2 regions of the Streptomyces sp. NPDC001750 genome follow, and region 2 is predicted to be linked to the other one. Evidence: predicted binding sites of a transcription regulator. Region 2 holds the regulator's gene; the other holds the start of a gene.
What was found. Region 2 encodes HrcA, which represses chaperone genes, less so after heat shock. Its sites were predicted from a motif close to TTNGCACTCNGNNNNNCNGAGTGCNAA; they were not measured.
Positions count from the first base shown of each region.

Region 1: the regulator HrcA is predicted to act here: its motif matches at 2,739-2,765, upstream of groES (co-chaperone GroES).

Region 1 covers NZ_JBIAUE010000001.1:391,237-396,880, forward strand. Annotated here, with positions in the region: gene ACFYY6_RS01675 (hydroxyacid dehydrogenase) at 1-345, shown strand, start outside; gene groL (chaperonin GroEL) at 552-2,177, opposite strand; gene groES (co-chaperone GroES) at 2,278-2,586, opposite strand; gene ACFYY6_RS01690 (DUF6234 family protein) at 2,841-3,377, shown strand; gene ACFYY6_RS01695 (polysaccharide deacetylase family protein) at 3,368-4,216, opposite strand; gene ACFYY6_RS01700 (methyltransferase domain-containing protein) at 4,719-5,644, shown strand, end outside.
Region 2 covers NZ_JBIAUE010000012.1:202,092-207,735, forward strand. Annotated here, with positions in the region: gene ACFYY6_RS20325 (DUF3097 domain-containing protein) at 1-742, opposite strand, end outside; gene ACFYY6_RS20330 (MBL fold metallo-hydrolase) at 825-1,598, opposite strand; gene hrcA (heat-inducible transcriptional repressor HrcA) at 1,801-2,817, shown strand; gene dnaJ (molecular chaperone DnaJ) at 2,818-3,957, shown strand; gene ACFYY6_RS20345 (nitronate monooxygenase) at 4,094-5,170, shown strand; gene ACFYY6_RS20350 (16S rRNA (uracil(1498)-N(3))-methyltransferase) at 5,167-5,644, shown strand, end outside.

The DNA.
Region 1 (5,644 bases), on a different contig from region 2:
GAGACGCATCACCTGATCGGCGCGGCGCAACTGTCGGCCATGGCGACCGGGACCACGCTGATCAACACGGCGCGCGGTTCGCTGGTCGACGAGGAGGCGTTGCTGCCGGAGCTGGTGTCGGGGCGGCTGCACGCGGTGCTGGACGTGACGGATCCCGAACTCCCGCCCGCCGACTCGCCGTTGTACGAGCTGCCGAACGTCCTGCTCACCCCGCACGTGGCGGGTTCGCTCGGCGGTGAGCTGCACCGGATGGCCGACCAGGCGCTGGACGAGCTGGAACGGTACACGCAGGGGAAGCCGTTCGCGGACCCGGTCCGCGCGGGGGTGCTGACCCGGTCGGCGTGACCGCCCGCGGCGCGGCTCCGCCGCCCGCTCCTCCCACGGTCCGTGGCCCCTCGGCCACGGGCCGTCCGCGTGTCCACGTGTCCGGGGCCCGGGATCCGGTGCCCGCACCTCGTACGGCGCACGGCCGCCCGGACCCGCACACAGGCCGAGGCCCGGTATCCCGCGACGGGACACCGGGCCTCGGTGGCTGATGCCGGGGTTACGCGTCAGTGCGCGTGGCCGTGGCCGCCGTGACCGGCCTCGGCCTCCTCCTCGGCCGGCTTCTCGACGACCAGGGTCTCGGTCGTGAGCAGCAGCGACGCGATGGACGCGGCGTTCTCCAGCGCGGAGCGGGTGACCTTGACCGGGTCGATGACGCCGGCCTTCACCAGGTCGCCGTACTCGCCGGTCGCGGCGTTGAAGCCCTGGCCCTTGTCGAGGTCGGCGACCTTGGAGGTGATGACGTAACCCTCCAGGCCGGCGTTCTCGGCGATCCAGCGCAGCGGCTCGACGGCGGCGCGGCGCACGACCGCGACACCCGTGGCCTCGTCGCCGGTCTTGCCGAGGTTGCCCTCCAGGACCTTGACGGCGTGGACCAGAGCGGAGCCACCACCGGAGACGATGCCCTCCTCGACCGCGGCGCGGGTCGCGGAGATGGCGTCCTCCAGACGGTGCTTCTTCTCCTTGAGCTCCACCTCGGTGGCGGCACCGACGCGGATCACGCACACGCCGCCGGCCAGCTTCGCGAGGCGCTCCTGGAGCTTCTCGCGGTCCCAGTCGGAGTCCGTGGCCTCGATCTCGGCCTTGATCTGGTTGACCCGGCCCTTGACGTCGCCGGGCTCGCCGCCGCCGTCCACGATCGTGGTGTCGTCCTTGGTGACGGTGACGCGGCGGGCGGTGCCCAGCACGTCCAGACCGGCCTGGTCGAGCTTGAGGCCGACCTCCTCGGCGATGACGGTCGCACCGGTGAGGGTGGCGATGTCGCCGAGCATGGCCTTGCGGCGGTCACCGAAGCCGGGGGCCTTCACGGCGACGGCGTTGAAGGTGCCGCGGATCTTGTTGACGACGAGGGTCGACAGCGCCTCGCCCTCGACGTCCTCGGCGATGATCAGCAGCGGCTTGGAGCCACCGGCCTGGATGACCTTCTCCAGCAGCGGGAGCAGCTCCTGGATGGCGCCGATCTTGCCCTGGTGGATCAGGATGTACGGGTCGTCGAGGACGGCCTCCATACGCTCCTGGTCGGTCACCATGTACGGCGACAGGTAGCCCTTGTCGAAGGCCATGCCCTCGGTGAAGTCGAGGTCCAGACCGAAGGTGTTGGACTCCTCGACGGTGATGACACCGTCCTTGCCGACCTTGTCCATCGCGTCCGCGATGAGCTCGCCGACCTGCGGGTCCTGCGCGGAGAGCGCGGCCACGGCGGCGATGTCGGACTTGTCGTCGATCGGGCGGGCGGTCGCGAGGAGGTCCTCGGACACGGCCTTGACCGCCGCGTCGATGCCCTTCTTCAGGGCGGCCGGGGAGGCGCCGGCGGCGACGTTGCGCAGACCCTCGCGGACCAGCGCCTGGGCCAGCACGGTGGCGGTGGTCGTGCCGTCACCCGCGATGTCGTTGGTCTTGGTCGCGACCTCCTTCACCAGCTGGGCACCGAGGTTCTCGTACGGGTCCTCGATCTCGACCTCGCGCGCGATGGTGACACCGTCGTTGGTGATGGTGGGGGCACCGAACTTCTTGTCGATGACGACGTTGCGGCCCTTGGGGCCGATCGTCACCTTGACCGTGTCGGCAAGCTTGTTGACGCCGCGCTCGAGGGCGCGACGGGCGTCCTCGTCGAACTTCAGGATCTTCGCCATGGGAGCTGAGCTTTCCTCTCGAACGAACCGCGCCCCCGGCCGCCCGGCTGATCACAACGCACGGGGCCAGGGGCGCGGAACGGAAGCAGACGTGGGTGAATTACTTCTCGATGATCGCGAGCACGTCGCGAGCCGAGAGGACGAGGTACTCCTCGCTGTTGTACTTCACCTCGGTACCGCCGTACTTGCTGTACAGCACGATGTCGCCGGTCTTGACGTCGAGCGGAAGGCGCTCGCCGTTCTCGAAGCGGCCCGGGCCCACGGCCAGGACGACGCCCTCCTGGGGCTTCTCCTTGGCGGTGTCCGGGATGACCAGGCCGGAGGCCGTGGTCTGCTCGGCGTCGAGCGGCTGGACCACAATGCGGTCTTCGAGCGGCTTGATCGCAACCTTGGTGCTGGCGGTCGACACGATCCGGTCTCCCCCTTCGGAGATCTCACGGGGTTAAGAGTCTGTGTGTGGCGACCAGGTGGATCCGTCGTCGCGGGTGCCGGACCTGCCAGTCGCACAGTACTGCTGGCACTCTCCATCGGTGAGTGCCAGCACCGAGACTATGACCGCGATTAGCACTCGGTCAAGCGGAGTGCCAATTCAGCCAGTCGTGGCGTCCGGACTTCCCCGTCGGCCCGGGGTGCCGAGGCGCCTGCTGGCCCCGGAGGAGTGATCTGCGCGGTCGCCGCCGTCCACATCGCCTTCTCGCGCCGGAACGCCGCCGAACGGAACCGACGACTCCGCCGCCGATGGACGGGACGCCCGCCCTCGTCCACCGCGGGCTCACGGTCCTGATCCGCCTGCCGGCCGTGCCGCTGATCCGGCGAAAATGGCCCTGGGCGGGCGCGATCCAGCTGTCGGCCGCGCTCCTGCTGTGCGTCGCGACGGTGCCGGCCCGGCACGAGGACTGCCGGCGCTCGCACCCGGAGCCGGTGCCCACCCCGGCGCGCGGTCCTGGCCGGTCCGGCCACCCGTGCCTCAGCGGCGACGACAGCGGCGAGTGCCGGGACTCGGGTGGCCGAGGGCAGACCGTCGGCGCGCCCGACCGCCCGCGCTCGGCACTCCCGTGCACCGACCGCGCGCACCCGGCCGTCGCCGTCAGCGGCGCGCCCGCCCCGCCCGTCCGGCGCCTCTTGCACGTCTCGTACGCCTCGCACGTCCCGTACGCGCCCTCCCGCGCGGCTCGTGCGCGGCCCTCCGGTCATACGTAGTCCTCCAGACGGGCCACCGCGTACCCCTGGTCCGTGATCGTCTTCATGACGGCGCGGACCAGTTCGGTCATGTCGGCGCCCCATTCGTTCCGGCCCCGGAAGTGCGTGAGGATGATGTCGCCGGGGCGCAGCTTCCCGTCCCCCTCGCGCCATTCCATGTGGTCCGGGAACGCCTCCGCGTTCCAGAGCGGCACGGCCTTGATCCCGCAGGACTTCGCGATGCGCAGCGTGTCCCCGTTGTAGTTGCCGTACGGCGGACGGAAGAGGACGGGCCGCTTCCCGAACTGCTTCTCGATGATGTCCTGCTGACCGCAGATCTCGCGCTTCTGCTCCTCGTACGAGAGCCCGGGGAGGTAGGGGTGGCTGAGGGTGTGGTTGTTGAGGCCGACGCCGAGCCGTTGCGCCTCGCCGAAGTACCCGTAGTCTCCGCGCACCTCGTGGTCGGTGAGGAACGCGCTGTACGGGATGTCCAGTTCGTCCATCATCCGCAGCAGTTCGGGGTCCTTCTCCGCACCGTCGTCCATGGTCAGGAACACCACCCGGTCCTTGGTCGGGACGGTGGTGAAGACCGGCGGCAGGGAGGCGTCGCCGCCCGTGACCTCGAAGCCCCTCCGGGTGGTGATGCGCGGCTTGGCGGCGGGCGGGGGCGCGATCAGGGGCGCGCGGGCCAGCCCCCATTTCTTGGCGAGGGCGGCCCGTACGGCCGGGGCGAGCTTCGCGTTCTCGCGCGCCCCGGCGGGGGCGCCGCGGTCGGCCGGGGCTCCGGCCCCTCCGTGGTATCCCGGTCCGCCGGGCTGCCCGGGGGGCGGTTCGGTGGGCAGCCCGGGAAAGGGGCCCATGGACGCACCGGTCCGGTGCCCGGGGCCGGTGTCCGCCCGATCCGCGGGCCCGGAGGCGCACCCCGAACCGACCGCGGCGACCAGGAGTGCGGCCAGGACCGCGCGGGTCGGCCGACGCCCTGCGGAGCCCGGCCCGCGGGACGCGCACGGGCCCGATTCACACGCCGTCATGGCTCATCCTTCCCTCCGTCGCATTAGTCGTATAAATGACGTGGCGTTGCATGCTGCCAGCTCACGAAGGGCGCTCCGGCCCGACACCACCTCCGGCCCCACCGGTCGACCCGACTGGCTCACAATGGGGCGGGTGAACGCTCTCGCCCCGAACGACCCGGCCGGTTCGCCCGACCCGGCAGGACCGAACAACTCGAATGCCCCATTCGGCGCCGACGCCACGTCCGGCGCGGACATCCCGGAAGGCACGGACGCCCCGTCCGGGGCCGACGCCACGTCCGGGACCGGTGACGCCTCCGGCGCCGACGGTCCGCTCGCCGCATTCCGGGCCCTGCGCACTCCCGAGGGAACGGCTCTGCTGGACGAACTGCGGTCCTACGACCCCGCCCAGGAGCTGGCCACCGCCACCCGGCTGCGCCGCACGCACCCGCCCGCCCTGGTGTCGGCGGCGCTGGGGCAGGCACGGCTGCGGCAGCGGGCGGTGGCGAAGTTCGGTGCCGCGGACGCGTACCGGATGTTCTTCACGCCGAACGGTGTCGAGCAGGCGACCCGTACGTCGGTGGCCACGCACCGGGCCCGGCGGTTCGCCGAGGCGGGCGGGGTGCGGAGCCTCGCGGACCTCTGCTGCGGGATCGGCGGCGACGCGATCGCGTTCGCGCGGGCGGGCATCCGGGTCCTCGCCGTGGACCGCGACCCGCTGACCGCCGAGGTGGCCCGCGCCAACGCCGCCGCGCTCGGTCTGGCGGACCTGATCGAGGTGCGGTGCGCCGATGTGACCGAGGTCGACGCCTCGGGGTACGACGCGGTCTTCGTCGACCCGGCCCGGCGCGGCGGCCGGGGCCGGATCTTCGACCCCGAGGCGTACTCGCCGCCGCTCTCCTGGGCGACCGGTGCCGCGCTGCGGGCCCCCCGCGCCGCACTGAAGATCGCCCCCGGCATCCCGCACGAGGCGATCCCGGAGCGGGCGGAGGCCGAGTGGATCTCGGACGGCGGCGATGTGAAGGAGGCGGTGCTCTGGTTCGGCGAGGGCTTCACGGCCGGTTCGTACCGCGCCACCGTGCTCCCGGCCGGGGCCGGTCTGTGGTCGGCGGCCCCGCCGCCCGCCCCGCCGGTCGGCCCGGTCGGGCGCTATCTGTACGAGCCGGACGGCGCCGTGATCCGCGCCCATCTGGTCGCCGACGTGGTGGCGCGGTGCGACGGGCGGCTGATCGACGAGACCATCGCGTACGTCACGAGCGACCGGCCGTACGCGTCCCC
Region 2 (5,644 bases):
GCACCGAGGACAGGATGCGCTGCCAGGCGGCGCCGGTGTTCTCCTCCCAGCCCAGCGCCCGGCACACGCCCGTCTTCCAGTCCTGGCCGCGCGGTACCACCGGCCAGTCGGCGATGCCCACGGACGACGGCTTCACGGCCTCCCACACGTCGATGTAGGGATGGCCGACCACCAGCACGTTCGCGTCCGACACCTGCTCCGCGATCCGGGACTCCTTGGAGCCCGGGACCAGGTGGTCCACCAGGACGCCGAGCCGGGCGTCCGGGCCGGGGGAGAACTCGCGCACGACGGCCGGAAGGTCGTCGACGCCCTCCAGGTACTCGACGACCACGCCCTCGATCCGCAGGTCGTCGCCCCAGACCCGTTCGACCAGTTCCGCGTCGTGCCGGCCCTCCACATAGATCCGCCCCGCCCGCGCGACCCGGGCGCGCGCTCCCGGAACCGCGATCGAGCCCGAGGCCGTACGCGCGGGGCGCGCCGGTGAAGCCGCCGACGGCCGCACCAGCGTGACCACCTTGCCCTCCAGCAGGAAGCCGCGCGGTTCCATCGGGAACACCCGGTGCTTGCCGAAACGGTCCTCCAGGGTCACCGTCGGCCCCTGGGCCGTCTTCTCGCAGCGGATCACCGCACCGCAGAACCCGGTGGAGACCTCCTCCACGACCAGATCGGCTTCGGCGGGGACCTCGGGAACGGGGGCGGACCTCTTCCACGGCGGGGTCAGGTCCGGCTGGTAGCTGCGCATCGGACGACGATAGGACGGGAACGGCCCACGACACGCCGAGGGGGCCCGCCTCGCGCGCCGCGAGCCCGCCCTCCCGCCGCCTTCAGGGGCCCGTGCGTCCCCCGTGCAGCGCCGCCAGCCGGTCGCGCTGGCCCCTGACGAACGCGGCGTCCACCACCGCCCCGTGCCCCGGGACGTACACCGCGTCCTCGCCCCCCAGTGCCAGCAGCCGGTCCAGCGCGGCCGGCCAGCGGGCCAAGGCCGCGTCCGGGCCCGCCTGAGGTTCACCGGACTCCTCGACCAGATCGCCGCAGAACACCACGGCGGGGGAGCCCGGCACGACCGCCACCAGATCGTGGCCGCTGTGCGCGGGGCCCAGATTCGCCAGCAATACGCGCCGGCCGCCGCCCAGATCGACCGTCCGCTCGTCGCGCACCTCGTGATCCGGCGCCACCAGCGCGGCGACGGCCCTGGCCGCCTCGTGCTCGGGCACCCCGTGGCGTACCGCGTCGGAGCGCAGATCCGCCGCCCCGCTTCCGCTCCTCAGCAGGTCCGCCGTGCCGGCCGCCCCGTACACCCGGACGTCCCCGGAGCCCGGGGCGTCCCCGGCCGCCCGGACGCCCGGGAACGCCGCGGTGCCCAGAACGTGATCGAAATGGGGGTGGGTGAGTGCGATATGCGTCACCTCACGGCCGAGCAGGGCCCGCGCCCCGTCCCGGATCCCGGCCCCCTCGCGGAGCGTGGACCCGGTATCGACGAGCAGCACGCCCTCCGCCCCGGCCACCAGTGCGGTCGTCGCGTCCCAGCCGGGCAGGCGGCGCCGTCCCGTACCGTGACCGATCCGCTCCCAGCCGAACTCTTCCCAAGAGGTGTCCATACCGGGACGCTATCGGCAGCGGACCGGTACGGTCTCGCGATCACGTGGCCGGTCGCCCTTGCTAGGTCCCCAGTCGGCCGCCGTACACTGACCGGGGGATGGCTGGCACTCGCGCCGACAGAGTGCCAGGCGGATCCCTGGGGAAAGAAATCGGGTACGGCCCGGGAACCACCGCTGAACCAGATACCTGGAGGTGCGCGCGATGCTCAGCGAACGCAGACTCGAAGTGCTGCGCGCCATCGTTCAGGACTACGTGGGCACCGAGGAGCCGGTCGGTTCCAAGGCGCTCACCGAGCGGCACAAGCTGGGGGTCTCCCCGGCCACCGTCCGCAACGACATGGCGGTGCTGGAGGACGAGGGCTTCATCGCCCAGCCCCACACCAGTGCCGGGCGTATCCCGACGGACAAGGGTTACCGGCTCTTCGTCGACAGGCTCGCGGGCGTCAAGCCCCTCTCGTCGCCGGAGCGCCGTGCCATCCACAATTTCCTCGACGGCGCGGTCGACCTCGACGACGTCGTGAGCCGCACCGTCCGGCTGCTCGCGCAGCTGACCCGGCAGGTCGCCATCGTGCAGTACCCCTCGCTGACCCGGTCGACGGTGCGGCACGTGGAACTGCTGTCGCTGGCCCCCGCCCGGCTGATGCTCGTGCTGATCACGGACACCGGCCGGGTCGAACAGCGCATGATCGACTGCCCCGCCCCGATGGGTGAGACCTCGCTGGCCGATCTGCGGGCCCGTCTCAACAGCCGGGTCGTCGGGCGCCGATTCCCGGACGTCCCGCAGCTGGTGCAGGACCTGCCGGAATCCTTCGAGAGCGAGGACCGGGGGACCGTGTCCACCGTGCTCTCCACCCTGCTCGAAACCCTGGTCGAGGACACGGAGGAGCGCCTGATGATCGGCGGCACCTCCAACCTCACCCGCTTCGGACACGACTTCCCCGTGATGATCCGGCCGGTGCTGGAGGCATTGGAGGAGCAGGTCGTGCTGCTGAAGCTGCTCGGTGAGGCCAAGGACTCGGGCATGACCGTACGCATCGGGCACGAGAACGCCCACGAGGGACTGAACTCCACGTCCGTCGTCACAGTCGGCTACGGTTCGGGCGGCGAGGCAGTCGCCAAACTCGGCGTGGTCGGACCGACCCGCATGGACTACCCCGGAACGATGGGAGCGGTACGCGCAGTGGCACGTTACGTCGGACAGATCCTGGCGGAGTCGTAAGTGGCCACGGACTACTACGCCGTACTCGGCGTGCGCCGCGACGCCTCCCAGGACGAGATCAAGAAGGCATTCCGGAGGCTCGCCCGCGAGCTGCACCCGGACGTGAATCCCGATCCGAAGACCCAGGAGCGGTTCAAGGAGATCAACGCCGCCTACGAGGTGCTGTCGGACCCGCAGAAGAAGCAGGTCTACGACCTCGGCGGCGACCCGCTGTCCGCCTCCGGCGGCGGTGGCGGCGCGGGCGGCTTCGGACAGGGCGGCTTCGGCAACTTCTCCGACATCATGGACGCGTTCTTCGGTACGTCGTCGCAGCGCGGGCCCCGCTCGCGCACCCGGCGCGGCCAGGACGCGATGATCCGGCTGGAGATCGACCTCGCCGAGGCGGCGTTCGGCACCACCAAGGACATCCAGGTCGACACGGCCGTCGTGTGCACCACGTGCAGCGGCGAGGGCGCCGCTCCCGGCACCTCCGCCCAGACCTGTGACATGTGCCGCGGGCGCGGCGAGGTCTCCCAGGTCACCCGGTCCTTCCTGGGCCAGGTCATGACCTCGCGGCCCTGTCCGCAGTGCCAGGGCTTCGGCACGGTCGTGCCGACCCCGTGCCCGGAGTGCGCCGGGGACGGCCGCGTCCGGTCGCGCCGCACGCTCACCGTGAAGATCCCGGCGGGTGTCGACAACGGCACCCGCATCCAGCTCGCGGGCGAGGGCGAGGTCGGCCCCGGCGGCGGCCCGGCCGGCGACCTGTACGTGGAGATCCACGAACTGTCGCACCCGGTGTTCCAGCGCCGCGGCGACGATCTGCACTGCACCGTCACGATCCCCATGACGGCGGGCGCGCTCGGCACGAAGGTGCCGCTGGAGACGCTCGACGGCCTGGAGGAGGTCGACATCAGGCCCGGCACGCAGTCCGGCCAGTCGGTCCCGCTGCACGGACGCGGCATCACCCATCTGAGGGGCGGCGGACGCGGCGACCTGGTCGTGCACGTCGAGGTGATGACCCCGACGAAGCTCGACCCGGAGCAGGAACGACTGCTGCGCGAACTGGCGAAGATGCGGGGCGAGGAACGGCCCACCGGCCAGTTCCAGCCCGGTCAGCAGGGGCTGTTCTCCCGGCTGAAGGACGCCTTCAACGGCCGCTGACGGGCCCCGCCCGGGTCGTCGAGCGGCCCGGCGCGGGTTTCCGCGGACCTCGTGCGCCGTTCTCCGTCCGACGGGGAACGGCGCACGGTCGCGTCCCGCGCACGCCGGGGCGCGCCGGACGTGACACGATGCGGTCATGTCATCCGTGTTGACCGATCTCTGCCGGTATCCGATCGTGCAGGCCCCCATGGCGGGCGGTACGTCCCGTCCGGAGCTCGCCGCAGCCGTCTCGGAAGCGGGTGGGCTGGGCTTCCTCGCCGCCGGGTACAAGACGGCCGACGGCATGTACAACGAGATCAAGCGGCTGCGCACGCTCACCGGCCGGCCCTTCGGCGTCAATCTCTTCATGCCGCAGCCCGACCTCGCCGACCCGAGCGCCGTCGACGTGTACCGGCATCAGCTCGCGGGCGAGGGTGCCTGGTACGAGACCCCGCTCGGCGACCCGGACGCCGGCGGGGGCGACGACGGCTACGAGGCCAAGCTCGCCGTCCTCCTGGACGATCCCGTCCCGGCCGTCTCGTTCACCTTCGGCTGCCCGACCCGCGACACCCTCGACGCGCTCGCGAACGTCGGCACGTACACCGTCGTGACGGTGACCACGCCCGAGGAGGCCCAGGCGGCCCAGTGGGCGGGCGCCGACGCGGTCTGCGCGCAGGGCGTGGAGGCGGGCGGCCACCAGTCCACCCACCGCGACGACCCGCTGAACGACGGCACCGGCATCGGCCTGCTCTCCCTGGTCGCGCAGGTCCGCGAGACCGTGGAGCTGCCGATCGTCGCCGCGGGCGGACTGATGCGCGGCTCCCAGATCGCCGCGGTGCTCGCCGCGGGCGCCCAGGCGGCGCAGCTCGGCACGGCGTTCCTCGTCTGCCCCGAGTCCGGCGCGAACCCGCTGCACAAGCAGGCGCTGACCAATCCGCTGTTCGCGGGGACCGCCCTGACCCGGGCGTTCTCCGGCCGTCCCGCCCGTGGGCTGGTCAACCGCTTCATGCGAGAGCACGGTCCGTACGCCCCCGCCGCCTACCCCCAGATCCACTACCTGACCGTCGGACTGCGCAAGGCGGCGGCCACGTCCGGGGACGCCCAGGGCATGGCCCTGTGGGCGGGGCAGGGACACCGGATGGCACGCGAGGTGCCCGCCGGCCGGCTGCTCGGCCTCCTCGTCGAGGAACTGGACGCCGCGCGGGCGGCGCTGAACGCGGGGGGCACGCGATGACCGCACCCGTCTTCGTCGTCGACGAGGTCCCCGACGGGCCGGAGTTCGTGCTGGAAGGACCCGAAGGGCGGCACGCCGTCTCGGTGAAGCGGCTGCGTCCCGGCGAGGACGTCGTGCTGACGGACGGCGCGGGCCGCTGGACGGAGGGCGTCGTCAGGGCCGCCGAGGGCAAGGACCGGCTCGTGGTCATGGATCTGACGGGGATTCACGAGGAGCCGCCGCCCGCCCCCCGGATCACCGTCGTCCAGGCGCTGCCCAAGGGCGACCGGGGCGAGGTCGCCGTGGAGACGATGACGGAGACCGGCGTCGACGCGATCGTGCCCTGGCAGGCATCGCGCTGCATCACCCAGTGGAAGGGCGAACGCGGCCTCAAGTCCCTCGCGAAATGGCGCAACACCGCCCGCGAGGCGGGCAAGCAGTCGCGCCGGGTGCGATTCCCCGAGGTGGCGGACACGCTGACGACCAATCAGGTCG